3 regions of the Nonomuraea sp. NPDC049714 genome follow, and region 2 is predicted to be linked to each of the others. Evidence: riboswitches for the same ligand, from Rfam matches in the RefSeq annotation. Region 2 holds a riboswitch; each other region holds the start of a gene.
What was found. A riboswitch is a leader RNA that binds a small molecule or an ion and turns the genes downstream of it on or off. The one in region 2 is predicted to bind thiamine pyrophosphate.
Positions count from the first base shown of each region.

Region 1: it holds a riboswitch for thiamine pyrophosphate, as region 2 does, so the genes downstream of both, ACIBQX_RS44855 (purine-cytosine permease family protein) here and thiC (phosphomethylpyrimidine synthase ThiC) in region 2, are expected to answer to the same signal.
Region 3: it holds a riboswitch for thiamine pyrophosphate, as region 2 does, so the genes downstream of both, ACIBQX_RS05860 (FAD-dependent oxidoreductase) here and thiC (phosphomethylpyrimidine synthase ThiC) in region 2, are expected to answer to the same signal.

Region 1 covers NZ_JBITLM010000017.1:171,372-175,956, reverse strand. Annotated here, with positions in the region: gene ACIBQX_RS44865 (PAS domain S-box protein) at 1-271, opposite strand, end outside; gene ACIBQX_RS44860 (methylated-DNA--[protein]-cysteine S-methyltransferase) at 414-983, shown strand; gene ACIBQX_RS44855 (purine-cytosine permease family protein) at 949-2,301, opposite strand; TPP riboswitch at 2,292-2,404, opposite strand; partial or broken gene xerC (tyrosine recombinase XerC) at 3,068-3,598, shown strand.
Region 2 covers NZ_JBITLM010000004.1:615,444-620,028, forward strand. Annotated here, with positions in the region: gene ACIBQX_RS20530 (nitroreductase family deazaflavin-dependent oxidoreductase) at 1-667, opposite strand, end outside; gene ACIBQX_RS20535 (NADPH-dependent FMN reductase) at 685-1,269, opposite strand; gene soxR (redox-sensitive transcriptional activator SoxR) at 1,346-1,801, shown strand; TPP riboswitch at 1,842-1,957, shown strand; gene thiC (phosphomethylpyrimidine synthase ThiC) at 2,000-3,583, shown strand; gene ACIBQX_RS20550 (GNAT family N-acetyltransferase) at 3,752-4,291, shown strand; gene ACIBQX_RS20555 (ATP-binding cassette domain-containing protein) at 4,466-4,585, shown strand, end outside.
Region 3 covers NZ_JBITLM010000001.1:1,220,834-1,225,418, reverse strand. Annotated here, with positions in the region: gene ACIBQX_RS05870 (thiazole synthase) at 1-87, opposite strand, end outside; gene thiS (sulfur carrier protein ThiS) at 80-292, opposite strand; gene ACIBQX_RS05860 (FAD-dependent oxidoreductase) at 289-1,596, opposite strand; TPP riboswitch at 1,587-1,703, opposite strand; gene ACIBQX_RS05855 (NAD(P)/FAD-dependent oxidoreductase) at 1,763-2,926, shown strand; gene ACIBQX_RS05850 (Rv2175c family DNA-binding protein) at 2,957-3,331, shown strand; gene thiE (thiamine phosphate synthase) at 3,309-3,962, shown strand; gene ACIBQX_RS05840 (polyprenyl synthetase family protein) at 4,011-4,585, opposite strand, start outside.

The sequences.
Region 1 (4,585 bases), on a different contig from region 2:
CCGTGAGCAGCGCGCTGATGTCCACCCGCACGTCGAGCAGCTCCCCGTCGCCGCGCACGCGCTTGGTGCGCAGCGAGACCTGCTCGCCGGTACGGACCCGTTCCAGCACGGCGTGGTGCTCGGCGGTCAGCTCCTCCGGCACGATCGGCGCCCTGCGCCCCAGCATGTCCTCGGCGGTCCAGCCGAAGAGCCGCTCCGCCGCCGCGTTCCAGACCAGGACACTCTGGTCCCTGTCGAAGGCCACCACGGCGTTGGGCGAGCTGTCGAGCACAGCGCGGGCTATCTCATCGTCACTCCCAGCCCTTAGGTCCCCCACATCTCCATAGTGCCTGTGGCGTGGCGCTCATGCCGGGCGATCCGTCCGATACGCTGCGGTCACGGCATTTCCGTGGCTGGCTGAAGAGGGTGAAAGCATGTCAGGCGACCTCGAAGCCCTGCTGCGGGTGACGTCCGACACCTATCGGGACGATCGGCCGCTCGATGTCGCCTTCGGCACCTATGACGGCGCGGTCGGCCGGCTGGTGCTCGCGGTGACCTCCAGGGGCCTCGCCTCGTGCAGCTTCGAGGACGAGAACATCGTGTACGAGCGCGTCGCCAAGCACGTCGGCAGCATGATCGGCACCGACGCCCGGCGGCTGGACCCGGTGCGCAGGGAGCTGGACGCCTACTTCTCCGGCCGGCTGCGGGCCTTCGCCACGCCGGTCGACCTGGCCCTCGCCACGTCGTTCGCGCGCACGGTGCTGCAGAAGACGATGGCGGTCCCGTACGGCACGACCACCACCATGGAGCGGATCGGCGAGCTCATCGGCCGGCCGCGCGCGCTGCGCGCGGTCGGCAACGCGCTCAGCTCCAACCCCGTGTGCGTGGTCGTGCCGTGTCACCGGGTCGTGCGGGAGGACGGCGAGCTCGGCGACTACGCGGGAGGCGCGGCCGCCAAGCGCCACCTGCTCAACGTCGAGCGTCGCGAGTCGCGCGGCGCCTGAGCGCGCCCACCGCCAGCGTGACCAGGGCCGCCACGATGGCTCCGCCCAGCGCGCCGTTCATCCACGGCTCCCTGGTGAAGCCGATCGCCTCGCGGACCGCGGCCCACATCCCGTCCCACTGGGCGATCGTGGGGGTCGAGGTGGTCAGCCAGTAGGCGGCGAAGCCGAGCGCCCAGGGCAGCAGCATCGACCAGCGGGCGGGCGCGTTCTCGGCGGTGTTCCAGCGGGTCGAGCCGCCGAGCAGGAAGTAGTCCACGGCGAGCACCGCGAACATCGGCACGAAGACCGCGCCGATCAGGCCGAGGAACGCGCCGTAGGACGTCACGTCGACCACGAGCGCGATGGCGACGGTGAGCACGCCGATGACGGTGCTGAGGATCCGCCTGTCGACCCGCGGCATGAGGTTCTGCAGCGAGACGGTCGTGGAGTAGACGTTGGCGAAGGACTGGTCGGCCTCGCGCAGCACGAGGATGGCGAAGAACAGCGCGCCCAGCGGCGCGGCCACGAAGGGCACGAACACCGCCGTGCTGTCGGCCGCCACCGCCCCGGCCCCCGCGATGGCCACCGCGTAGACACCGAGCCCGAGGCAGGCGACCTGGGCCAGCGTGTAGCCGCCGACGACCCCGGTGAAGGCGGCCCGGCTGGACCTGGAGTGCCGGGCGAAGTCGGCGGCGAGCGGCACCCACGACACCGACAGCGCGATCACGTAGTCGACCGCGGGCATGAACGCCGTCCAGCTGCCGCCCGTCTGCGGCGGCGCGTCGCCGAGGAACCGTACGGCGAACCAGATGAGCGCGATGATCACGGCGATGGTGATGTAGCGGCGCAGCAGCCTGATCGCGCCGAGCGGCCAGATGGTCAGCACCGTGGTCAGCACCCCGGCGACGATCACCCACACCGCGTACGGGACGGTGTCGCCGAAGATGGCCATCGCGCCCATCGAGATGACCCAGAGCTCGAACGCGCCCCAGCCGATCATCTGGATGATGTTGAGCGCCGTCGGGATGTAGGACAGCCGGGCCCCGAACAGGCCGCGCAGCAGCACCATCGCGGGCTGCCCGGTCTGCGTGCCGGGGATGGCCGACAGCCCCACCATGGCGGTGCCGATCAGGCTGCCCACGACCGTCGCGGTCAGCGCGGCGGCCAGCGTCAGCGGGGCGCCGCCCAGCGGGTCGATCAGGAACAGCGCGCCGGAGAAGCCCAGCAGGCTGACGGCCAGGTTGGCCCAGAGCGCGCCCTGGTCGAGCACGCCCAGCGTCTTGGGCGCCGCGCTTTCGAGGGTGAGGGGGACTTCGTCGTCGTGGACGGCATGCGACATCGCGCACTCCCTACGCCGGCATTACCCGGACAGGTTCATGCGGTCGGCAGCAGCAGTAGCTACCCTCTCAGCCTGGTTGCCCCAAGCTCCCGCGGGGGGTTGGTACACGAAGCTGGGATCATCCCAGCTCGCGCCCCCATGATGCACCATTCGTCCTAGATCGGCCACCACCGGGGTAGCTGCCATCGCGCCCTCGGGAGAGTCCGTGCAGGTCCGCAGGAGTACAGCTACGTGCGTGGCGGTAGCTGTACTTGGTGGCTGTACAACCGTGCACGCTGATGCTGGTCATGCGGACATGCAGCGTTGTGTTCTCTTGCAACGCACCGCTACACGCGAGCTCCGCCAAGTGAGGGCGTCGACACTCATCGCGAAAGCGAGCCCCTGCCGAGCTTCTCATCCTTCAAAGGCACCGCGAAGTAGCCGATCTCCAACGCCTCTTCGTAACACGAAGTTGCGAACCAGCAGGTCAAAGGTGCAAGCCGATAGCCTTTCGAACAAACTGTCGGCCAGCATCCTTATAGTCCAGAGCTTAGAACCGCCTACCCTGCCAGCGAGGCAGCCGGAGCTCCAACCGGGTTTGTCACGCTTGGGTAGCTCTCATCTCTGTCCGATCTTGTACGAAGGGCGCACACTATGAGATCAAGCGTTCACGACCAACATCATCCGCTAGGACACTCGGAGCGAAAGACGTGTCACTCTTCCGACCCGTTCCACCCTTCACACCGGACAGCAGAGCCAATCGACTGGCGGATTACACGGGCTCCGCAAGGGGGAGGTGCTCGGACTCGACTGGAAGTACGTGGACCTCGACGCTGGCGAACTTTACGTCGGCGAGCAACTCCAACGGGTCGGTGACCAACTCCTGCGACGGGCCGTGAAGACCGAAGGCTCCGAGGCGCCGCTACCCCTGCCGGGAATTTGCACCGCCGCCCTCCGACTCCACAAGCAGCAACAGGACCACGACCGCGAGGAAGCTGCGGAGCGTTGGCAGGAGACCGGCCTGGTCTTCACCTCACCCCTGGGCAAGGCCCTCGACCCCACCAAGTTCAACGCCCGATTCGATGCCCGCATCGCTAAATCGGGCATACGCCGAATCACCGTCCATGGCACCCGAGGGACGTGCGCCACGCTGCTGGCCGCACTGGACGTACACCCCCGCGTAGCCATGCGGATTCTGCGCCACAGCAACATCAAAATGACGATGGAGGTCTACACCGACGCTACTGACGAAGCCACCTGTGAGGCCCTGAGGAAACTCGGTGGAGCGCTGGACGGCCTTCCGGAGCCAGGCCTCTGACCACCGCGAATAGTGATGCGCAGGGAACTCATCGTCCAGCGTCAACGACCTACGCCCCCGGCCACCTGACGGCCACGATGGTGCTGGTCTCGCAACTGAGCCTGACGCGCAGGCACAACATACCCGAAACATACCGGCGCCTACTAGAACAGTAGTGGAACCGACTTCGGAGTAACCCGATGCCCGTTTCAGCTGAGGCACAAGACAATTCGCCGCACCCCCGTATGTGGCGAAGTAGAGAAAGGTGTTTTATGAAGCGATTCTTGACGGCGACTGTGCTGGTAGGAGCGAGTTGCTTGACGCTGTTCGTCAGCGCATCCCCGGCCAGCGCAGATGTCCGCGTAGCTACCTACAGCACCTTGAAGAAATGCGCGGCAGGCGATGCGGCTTACACAGCGCTCACTGAGCACGCCTACCGCTGCAAGCGCGGACTCCATTGGCAAAACCCTCCCTATCACCTGTATAGGGTTACGTAGGACCGTTCGGTGTGATGCGCACGGGGCGTGAGCACCAAACACGCGCTCGGAGTCAGCGGGGACGCCGGGGACACCCAGTGACTGTGCGCGGAACAGATCGGTGCGGGGGAACTCAGCGCCGCAACCTCGCGACTACCGCTCCTGGCAGTGACTCCCCCAACTGCTGGGGTCATTCTCGTTGAGCAGGCGCAGAGCCTAGAGGCCTACTGCTGTACTTCGTAGCTGTACGAGGGTCAAAGAGGCCACCTACGAACCCCGTGGGTGGCCTTTGACCTGCACCGGAGCGGAAGTACGCGCCGTAGAGGCACTATCCGGACAGGTTCATGCGGTCGGCAGCAGCAGTAGCTACCCTCTCAGCCTGGTTGCCCCAAGCTCCCGCGGGGGGTTGGTACACGAAGCCGGGATCATCCCAGCTCGCGCCCCCATGATGCACCATTCGTCCTAGATCGGCCACCACCGGGGGCTGTACGGACCGACCGTCTCGCCCGAAGTCATCTCTCGACTCCGGGTG
Region 2 (4,585 bases):
CCACCCACCCCGTCGGGCTGTCCAGCACTTCCTCAGCCGGCCCGCTAGCGGCGGGCGCGTCCTTGGCGGGCGCGGGGAGGCTGCGCAGCAGGTGGTAGCGCCTGACCTGGCTGTTCTTCACTCCGGGGAACCGCTGGACCCGTCGCCAGTCGGCCGAACCGCCCACCGCGCCCTGGCCGGAGCTCGCGATGGCGTCCCGGTGTGCCCGCTCGTCGGTCCACTCGGCGTAGTTGAGCACGCGCGTGCCGTCGGCGCTCACGTGGAAGTGGCCCGAAATCCCGCCGGGATGCGGCTCGGCCTCGCTCGCCAGCGCCTGGAACACGGTGTCGATCCACTGCCGCTGCCGCTCCCGGTCGGGCCCGTCGAACTCGACGCGCACGGCGACCAGGCACCCCGGCGTCGGCCGGTCCTCCCGCTCTCCGCTGCGGTACAGCTCGTACTCGACGGGCTCGGCTCCCGTCAGCCCGGTCACGAACGCGCGATCGGCCGCGCCGCTCACCCACTGCGTGTAGGTCAGTACGGCGCCGCCGTCCGTGGCGGCGAACTCGGTGACCGACAGGAGCCCCGCCGGCCACGGCGCCCCCTCCCAGGCGGCGGCCGAGGAGGATTCGGTCACCAGGACGGTGCCGGCATCGGGTCGGGCGATCTGTGGCCACATGCTGCTCATGAACGGTGTCCTCCTGGTCAGGCGGCGTAGGGGTGATGGGAGCGGGCCGAGCGCAGTGCGCGGGCCCACCAGACGAACTGGTCGAGCAGGCGGGTCGCGGCTGCCTCGCAGGACGCCGGGTCCTTGGGCCGCCCGTCCGGGGTGAACTGGTAGGCGGCTCCGTGGAAGCTGACGGTGTCGCGGATGGTGACCGCGTGCAGCTCGGCGAACACCTGCCGGAGGTGCTCGACAGCCCGCAGCCCGCCGGATACGCCGCCGTACGAGATGAATCCGACGGGCTTGGCCTGCCATTCGGTGAAATGCCAGTCGATGGCGGATTTGAGGGACGCGGGATAGCTGTGGTTGTACTCGGGCGTCACCACGACGAACCCGTCGGCCCGGGTCAGCCGTTCGCTCACGGCCGCGAGCGCCCGCGCGTCCTCCGCGCCGGGTTCGCCGGTCAGGTGCGCGGGCAGCCGTGCCTGCGCCAGGTCGATGAGATCGACGACGACGTCCTGACGCGCGGCGGCCTGCTCGGCGAACCAGGCGGCGACCGTGGGGCCGAACCGGCCCGCACGCGTGCTCCCCACGATCAACGCGAGGTGGAGCGGTCTGTCAGACATACGCGGTCCTTTCAAGGTCGACCCCCCAAGCGTCGAACTTGAACAAAGGTTTAAGTCAAGGGCTAGGCTGCCCGGCATGGCATCGATCCCTCCGGAGACCACGGAGCTGACGATCGGCGAGCTGTCGGAGCGCAGCGGCGTTCCCGCCTCGGCGCTGCGCTTCTACGAGCGGCAGGGCCTCATCGCCAGCCGCCGCACGACGGGCAACCAGCGCCGCTACCCCCGCCAGACGCTGCGCCAGCTCGCCTTCATCCGCGCCTCGCACCACCTGGGCATCCCGCTCACGGTGATCGGCGACGTGCTCGCCCTGCTGCCCGACGGTGTGGCGCCGACCCGCGAGTTCTGGGTCAAGGCGTCCGCATGCTGGAGCGCGGAGATCGACGCCCGGATCGAGCGGCTGGAGCGGATGCGGGACCGGTTCACCGACTGCATCGGCTGCGGCTGCCTGTCCTTCGAGGTCTGCGCCCTGACCAACCCGGCCGACCGGCTCGGCCAGGACGGCCCGGGGCCGCGCCGCCTGTTCGACTTCTGACACGGATCTTGCGCGTCGCCGGATGCCGGGTTAGCTTGAGGCAGTCCAACGCGGGAGCCCGGTTCGACCGGGCTGAGAGGACGGCTACTCATCAGCCGCCGACCGCCAGAACCTGCTCCGGGTAATGCCGGCGAAGGGAGTTGCGTGGTGAGCGACGCGCGCTTTTCCAAGGTCCACATCGGTGATCTCCGAGTCCCCATGCGCGAGATCCTGCTGTCCAACGGCGAACGGGTGCGCCTGTACGACACCTCCGGGCCGTACACCGACCAGTCCGTGACCACCGACCTCACCCAGGGCCTGCCGCCGCTGCGCCGGGAGTGGATCCTCGACCGGGGCGACGTCGCCCCGCAGGCGTCGGGGACGCTGCGGGCGACCGGGGCGCCGGTCACCCAGCTCGCCTACGCCCGCGCGGGCCTGATCACCCGCGAGATGGAGTTCGTCGCGGTCAGGGAAGGGGTCGCGCCGGAGTTCGTCCGGGACGAGGTGGCCGCCGGCCGGGCCATCATCCCGGCGAACGTCAACCACCCCGAGACCGAGCCCATGATCATCGGCCGCAACTTCCTGGTGAAGATCAACGCCAACATCGGCAACTCGGCCGTCTCCTCCTCCATCGAGGAGGAGGTGGAGAAGATGACCTGGGCCACCCGCTGGGGAGCCGACACCATCATGGACCTGTCCACCGGCAAGGACATCCACGCCACCCGCGAGTGGATCATCCGCAACTCCCCCGTCCCCGTCGGCACCGTGCCCATCTACCAGGCCCTGGAGAAGGTCAACGGGGTCGCCGCCGACCTGTCGTGGGAGGTCTACCGCGACACCCTGATCGAGCAGTGCGAGCAGGGCGTCGACTACATGACCGTGCACGCCGGCGTCCGGCTGGCGTACGTGCCGCTGACGGCCCGCCGCAAGACCGGCATCGTCTCGCGCGGCGGCTCGATCATGGCCGCCTGGTGCCTGGCGCACCACCGCGAGAGCTTCCTGTACGAACACTTCGCCGACATGTGCGAGCTCCTGGCCGCCTACGACGTGGCGTTCTCCCTCGGCGACGGGCTGCGGCCCGGCTCCATCGCCGACGCCAACGACGAGGCCCAGTTCGCGGAGCTCCGCACGCTCGGCGAGCTCACCTCCATCGCCCGCGACCACGGCGTCCAGGTGATGATCGAGGGCCCCGGCCACGTGCCCATGCACAAGATCAAGGAGAACGTCGACCTGCAGCGCGAGCTCTGCGACGACGCGCCCTTCTACACGCTCGGCCCCCTGGTCACCGACATCGCTCCCGGCTACGACCACATCACCTCGGGCATCGGGGCGGCGATGATCGGCTGGTTCGGCACCGCGATGCTCTGCTACGTCACCCCCAAGGAGCACCTCGGCCTGCCCAACAGGGACGACGTCAAGACGGGCGTGATCACGTACAAGATCGCAGCGCACGCGGCGGACCTGGCCAAGGGGCATCCGCAGGCCCAGGCCTGGGACGACGCGCTGTCGGACGCCCGGTTCGAGTTCCGCTGGGAGGACCAGTTCGACCTGTCGCTCGACCCGGACACGGCCCGGTCCTTCCACGACGAGACCCTGCCCGCCGCCCCGGCCAAGACGGCCCACTTCTGCTCGATGTGCGGGCCGAAGTTCTGCTCGATGAAGATCAGCAAAGAGGTGATGGAGAAGTTCGGCCCTGACGGGCCTGACTCGCTCACCGAGGAGGAGGTGCGGGAAGGGATGCTCGCCAAGTCCCGCGAGTTCGCGGAGTCGGGCAACAGGGTCTACCTGCCGATCGCCGACTGACGGAGCCGGGTCGGCGTCGGCCCGGCAGGGGTGAGGTCGCGTCGCCCGGTCGCTCATGGCGTGGGCTAGCTTCGGCGCATGGATGACAGCACGGGAGACGCGGCTCACACGCAGACACAGGCAGAAGTAGCGGCATTCCTCGCAGCCGGGACGGCAGAGGCGTCGCGCGTGACCTTGCGCGCCATCACGGCCCGCGATCAGGACGAGTTCCTGGATCTCACCGCCGCATCCGCGGACCTGCATGCTCCGCGGATGTCGTACCCCTCCACCCCGGAGGAGTTCAAGGCGTTCCTCACCCGGTTCGACCATGTGACCACCCAGGGCCTGCTGATCTGCCTGCGCGATACCGGCGCCATCGCGGGCACGGTCAACCTCAACAGCATCATCCGCGGCCGCTTCCAGAACGCTTCGCTCGGTTACGCGGCCTTCGCCCCCAGCGCCGGACGCGGCTACATGACCGAGGGCCTCGGCCTGGTGATCGGGTACGCCTTCGAGCGCCTGCGGCTGCACCGCCTGGAAGCCCAGATCCAGCCGGACAACCACCCCTCACTCAAGCTGGTCCAGCGCCTCGGCTTCCGGTACGAGGGCACCTCGCCCGACGTGCTGTTCATCGCCGGCGCCTGGCGCGACCACGAACGCTGGGCCCTCACCAACACCATGGTCTCTCCCGGCCCCTGGCCTGCCCATTCGAGCCGGCCCACGTACTGAACCGGTCAGGAACGGAGAAGCGCCGGTCACCGGACCGCGACTAGCCTGACAGCTCGGCTCGGCGCGCGAAAACGGAGGAAACCCGACATACGCTCGAAGCTGGTCCGATCGAGCCCGGCGGCGCCGACGTAGACCGTGAACAGCCCCCGCGTAACGGATGGAGACACCATGAGCATGCCCAAGAGGACGGACACGCAGTCGCCCGCGCCGCACATCGCGGACGCCCACGACCTGATCCGCGTCCACGGCGCGCGCGTGAACAACCTCAAGGACATCAGTGTCGAGATCCCGAAG
Region 3 (4,585 bases), on a different contig from region 2:
GTCGAGCACCTCCAGCGAGGGCGCGCCGCCCGTGCCCATGATGAGCCGGGAGGAGAACTTCTCCCCGGCGATGATCAGATCATCCACCTTGCACCGCCGTCAGCACCTCCACGAGGTCGCCCTCGCGCAGCGCCGTGGTCTCCCACGAGCCGCGCGTGACCACCTCACCGTTCACGGCCACCGCCACGCCGGTGGTGGCCCCGCCTGACCGTCCGGTCAGCTTCTGTACGGCCTGCGCCACGGTCATGCTGTCAGGCACCTCGTGCGCGGCCCCGTTGACCATCAGTTTCATGAGATATCCCGGAATCTAGCGGGTGAGCACAATGTCGCGAGATCGCCACCCTCGCCCTGGACGATCGCGGCCGTGACGGGGGTGAGCAGCACCCCACTGCGGAAGTGACCGGTGGCCAGCGTGAGGCCCGGCGTGCCGCTCGGCCCGACGATCGGCAGATTGTCCGGTGTCCCCGGGCGCAGGCCCGCCACCACGTCGGCGACCTCCAGCTCGGTGACGCCCGGCACCAGCTCCCTGGCGTCCCGCAGCAGCTCGTACAGGCCGCCCGCGGTCACCCTGGTGTCGAAGCCCAGCTCCTCCTGCGTGCCGCCGACGACCAGCTCGCCGTCACCGCGCGGCACCAGATAGACCGGCGTCCCGTGCACCATGCCGCGCACGCACCGGCCGAGCAGCGGCCGCTCCGAACGCAGCCGCATGATCTGCCCCTTGACCGGGCGTACCGGCACGTTCGCCAGCTCGCCGCTCCACGCCCCGGCCGCCAGCACCACCCGTTCGGCCAGGATCTCCCCGGGGCTCGCCGGGGGCGCCAGCCGTACACCCGTGACCCGGTCGCCGTCGCGCAGCAGCTCGCTGACGCGCGCCGGCACCAGCGGCACGCCGCGCCGCTCCAGGGCGGCGAGCAGCGCCGCGGTGACGCGGCGCGGGTTCACCCAGGCGTCGGTCCCGGCCAGCAGCCCGCCACGCACGGAGGGCGCCAGCATCGGCTCCAGCCGGCGGCACTCCCGGCCCGTCAGCCGCTCGACCGGCAGGCCCAGCTTCTCCATGAACGCGGCAAGCTCGCCCAGCGCGGCCAGGTCGTCGGCCCCGAACGCCACGTCGAGCGTCCCGTCGGCCCGCAGGTCGAGCCCGGCCCTGGCGGCGGCGGAGATCCCCCCGCCGAAGCCTTCGCCCGAGCCGGACACCCCGTCCGCACCGCCCGCCGCGCCGAGCTCGCCGTCGGAGCCAGGGGCGGCGCCCGGGATGAGCCCGTGACGGGAGCCAGGGGCGTTGTCCGGGACGGGACCGTCGCCGGGGGCGGGCTTCGGGGCGGGCGCGTGGCGGGAGCCGGGGGTGTCGTTCGTCAGGCCCGCGTCGGCGGCGAGTTCGGCGGCGAAGGCGGGCCAGCGGCTCAGGGAGGCGAGGCCGAGCCGGAGCAGCGGCTCCTCGGTGTAGGTGACCTCGCTGACCGGCGCCAGCATGCCCGCCGCGGCGTGGGAGGCGCCCGAGGCCGGGGCCGGATCCACCACGGTGACCGGCCGGCCCTCGCGAGCCAGCCGCCAGGCGATGGACAGCCCGACGATGCCCGCTCCGACGACCACGTCCATGGTCCGCTCCCTTCGCCGGCATGATCCGGATCAGGTGTCTTGCGGTCGAAGGCCCGGTAAAGCCTTCCTCTCAGCCCGGTATCGGCCGGACTCCCGCGCGTCTTACGTCCCCTACCTTACGGCCTCGACGCGACGATCCGGCACGCCCCCCGTTATGGTCATTTACGTGAATCGTGTCGTGGTGGTAGGAGCGGGTCTGGCGGGCGTGCGCAGCGTCGAGGCTCTGCGTGCGCGGGGCTTCGACGGCAAGATCACTTTGATCGGGGAGGAGCGGCATCGGCCGTATGACCGCCCGCCCCTGTCGAAGGCCGTGCTGCTCGGCGACTCCGACTCCAGCTTCGTCGACTCCGACCTGTCCGCGATGGGGATCGACTTCAGGCCCGGCGTCTCGGCCAAGGCGTTGCGGGCCGGCGCCGTGGAGACCACCGAGGGCGAGCTCGCCTATGACGGGCTGGTGATCGCCACCGGGACCGAGCCGATTATGCTGCCCGGCGACGGCCCGCAGCACGCGCTGCGCACCCTGGACGACTCGCTGGAGCTGCGGGCCAGGCTGGTCCCCGGCGCTCGGGTGGCGGTCGTCGGCGCGGGCTGGATCGGCGCGGAGGTGGCCACCGCGGCCCGCCGGGCCGGTTGCGCGGTGACGGTGATCGAGGCCGCCTCCGCACCGCTCGCGCTCGCGGTCGGCGCCGAGATCGGCGCTCGCACGCTGAGCTGGTACGACGGCATCGACCTGCGGCTCGACACCATGGTCGGAGCGGTGGAGGAGGGCGGCGTCGAGCTGGTCGGCGGCGGCTTCGTCGAGGCGCACGTGGTCGTCGCCGGGATCGGCGTGCGCCCGGCCGTCGAGTGGCTCGCCGACGCCGACATCGACCTGCACAACGGCGTCGTCACCGACGAGCACCTGCGCACCTCGATGCCGGGCGTGGTCGCGGTGGGCGACTGCGCCGCCTGGTGGTCGCGCCGCTACCAGGCCAGGCTGCGCGTGGAGCACTGGGACACCGCGCTGGGCGCGCCCGAGGTCGCCGCCGCGACCCTGCTGGGGGAGAAGGCGGTCTACGACCCGGTCCCGTACTTCTGGTCGGAGCAGTTCGGCCACATGATCCAGTACGCGGGCCATCATCCGGCCGGCCGGCGGCTGCTGTACCGGGGCACGCCGGAGGGCAAGTGGTCGGCCTGCTGGCTCACCGACGAGGACGAGCTGGCCGCGGTGCTGTCCGTGGACCGGCCCCGCGACCTCGTCCAGGGACGCCGAATCATCGAGGCGGGCCACCGTCTGGACACGGAACGCCTGGTGGATCCGGACGTCCCCCTACGAGATTGTGTTGTTTGAGCAAGCACGGCGTGTGGTAGTTGTGGTTTCGTGACGCTTTCTGTTGCACAGATCGACCGGGAGACCGACCAGCTCGTTGACGAGTGGCTCACTCTCCCCGAAGTGGCCCAGCGCCTGGGGCTTCCCCTGGGGCGGGCCAAGCAGCTCCTCAAGGATCACAAGCTGCTCGGCGTAAGGCGGGGCAGCGGCGGGCCACAGGTGCCCGCGGTGTTCCTTGAAGGAAAGGACGTGATGAAGGGCCTCCCCGGCACACTCACCGTGCTGCAGGACGCCGGCTACGACGATGTCGAGGCGCTGCGCTGGCTCTTCACCCCCGATGACTCGCTGCCAGGCTCGCCGGTTCAGGCGATCAAGGCCGGTCGTCATACAGAGGTGAAACGGCGTGCCCAGGCCCTCGCTTTCTGACGCACGCCTCTACCTGTGCACCGACGGTCGGCGTGATCGTGGTGACCTGGCCGACTTCCTCGACGCGGTGCTCGCCGCGGGCGTGGACATCGTCCAGTTGCGGGAGAAGGGGCTCGAGGCGCGCGAAGAGCTCGCGCTGCTCGAGGTCTTCCGCGACGCCTGTGACCGGCATGGCCGGCTGCTGGCGGTCAACGACCGGGCCGACATCGCCTACTCCGCCCACCCAGACGTGCTCCACCTGGGGCAGGACGACCTTCCTGTGGCCGTCGCGCGAGAGATACTCGGCGACGACATCGTCATCGGACGGTCCACCCACTCCGCCGCCGAGGCATCCGCCGCGGCCGTGGAGGAGGGCGTCGACTACTTCTGCTGCGGCCCGATCTGGCCCACGCCGACCAAGCCCGGCCGCCACGCGCCCGGCCCGCCGCTGCTCAGGCACGCGGCGTCGCTGGGCGTGGACCGGCCCTGGTTCGGCATCGGCGGCATCGGCCTGTCCAACCTGGACGAGGTCATGTCGTACGGAGTGTCCAGGGTCGTGGTCGTGCGCGCGATCACCGACGCGGAGGATCCGGGCGCGGCCACGGCCGAGTTCGCCAAGCGGCTCACGTCCTCCGGGACGCCGGCCGGGTGAGCTTTCGCGGTCACATCCTGCGGGATGCGGGCTGGGTCAGCTTCGCGGTCACATCCTGCGGGAGGTGGCCGCGACGGCGAGTTCGGCGAGCGCGGCGCGGGCTTCGGGCGTGATCGGCGACTGTTCGAGTGAGGCGAGCGCCTTGCCGAGATAGTCGCCGATCATGTCCTCGCACTCCCGGAGCGCGCCGGTGCCCTCGATGATCTCGCGCAGGGTGGCCACGCCCCGCTCGTCGAGGTCCCGGTCGCCGAGCAGGGCGCGGACCGTGCTCGCCTCCGAGGCGGAGGCGGCGGCCAGCGTGCGGGCCACGAGCATCGTCCGCTTGCCCTCGCGCAGGTCGTCACCCGCCGGCTTGCCGGTCGTGGCGGGGTCGCCGAACACGCCGAGGATGTCGTCACGCAGCTGGAAGGCGATGCCGACCCGGGTGCCGTAGGCGGTGCACAGCTCGTCCATCCACGGCTTCGACTCGCCCGCGCCGAGCACCAGGCCGAGCCTCAGCGGATGCTCGACGGAGTACTTGCCGCTCTTGTAGAGCGCGACGCGCAGGGCCGACTCGAAGGTGTTCTCGCCGCCGGCCTGCTCCAGCAGGTCCAGATACTGCCCGCACATCAGCTCGGTGCGCA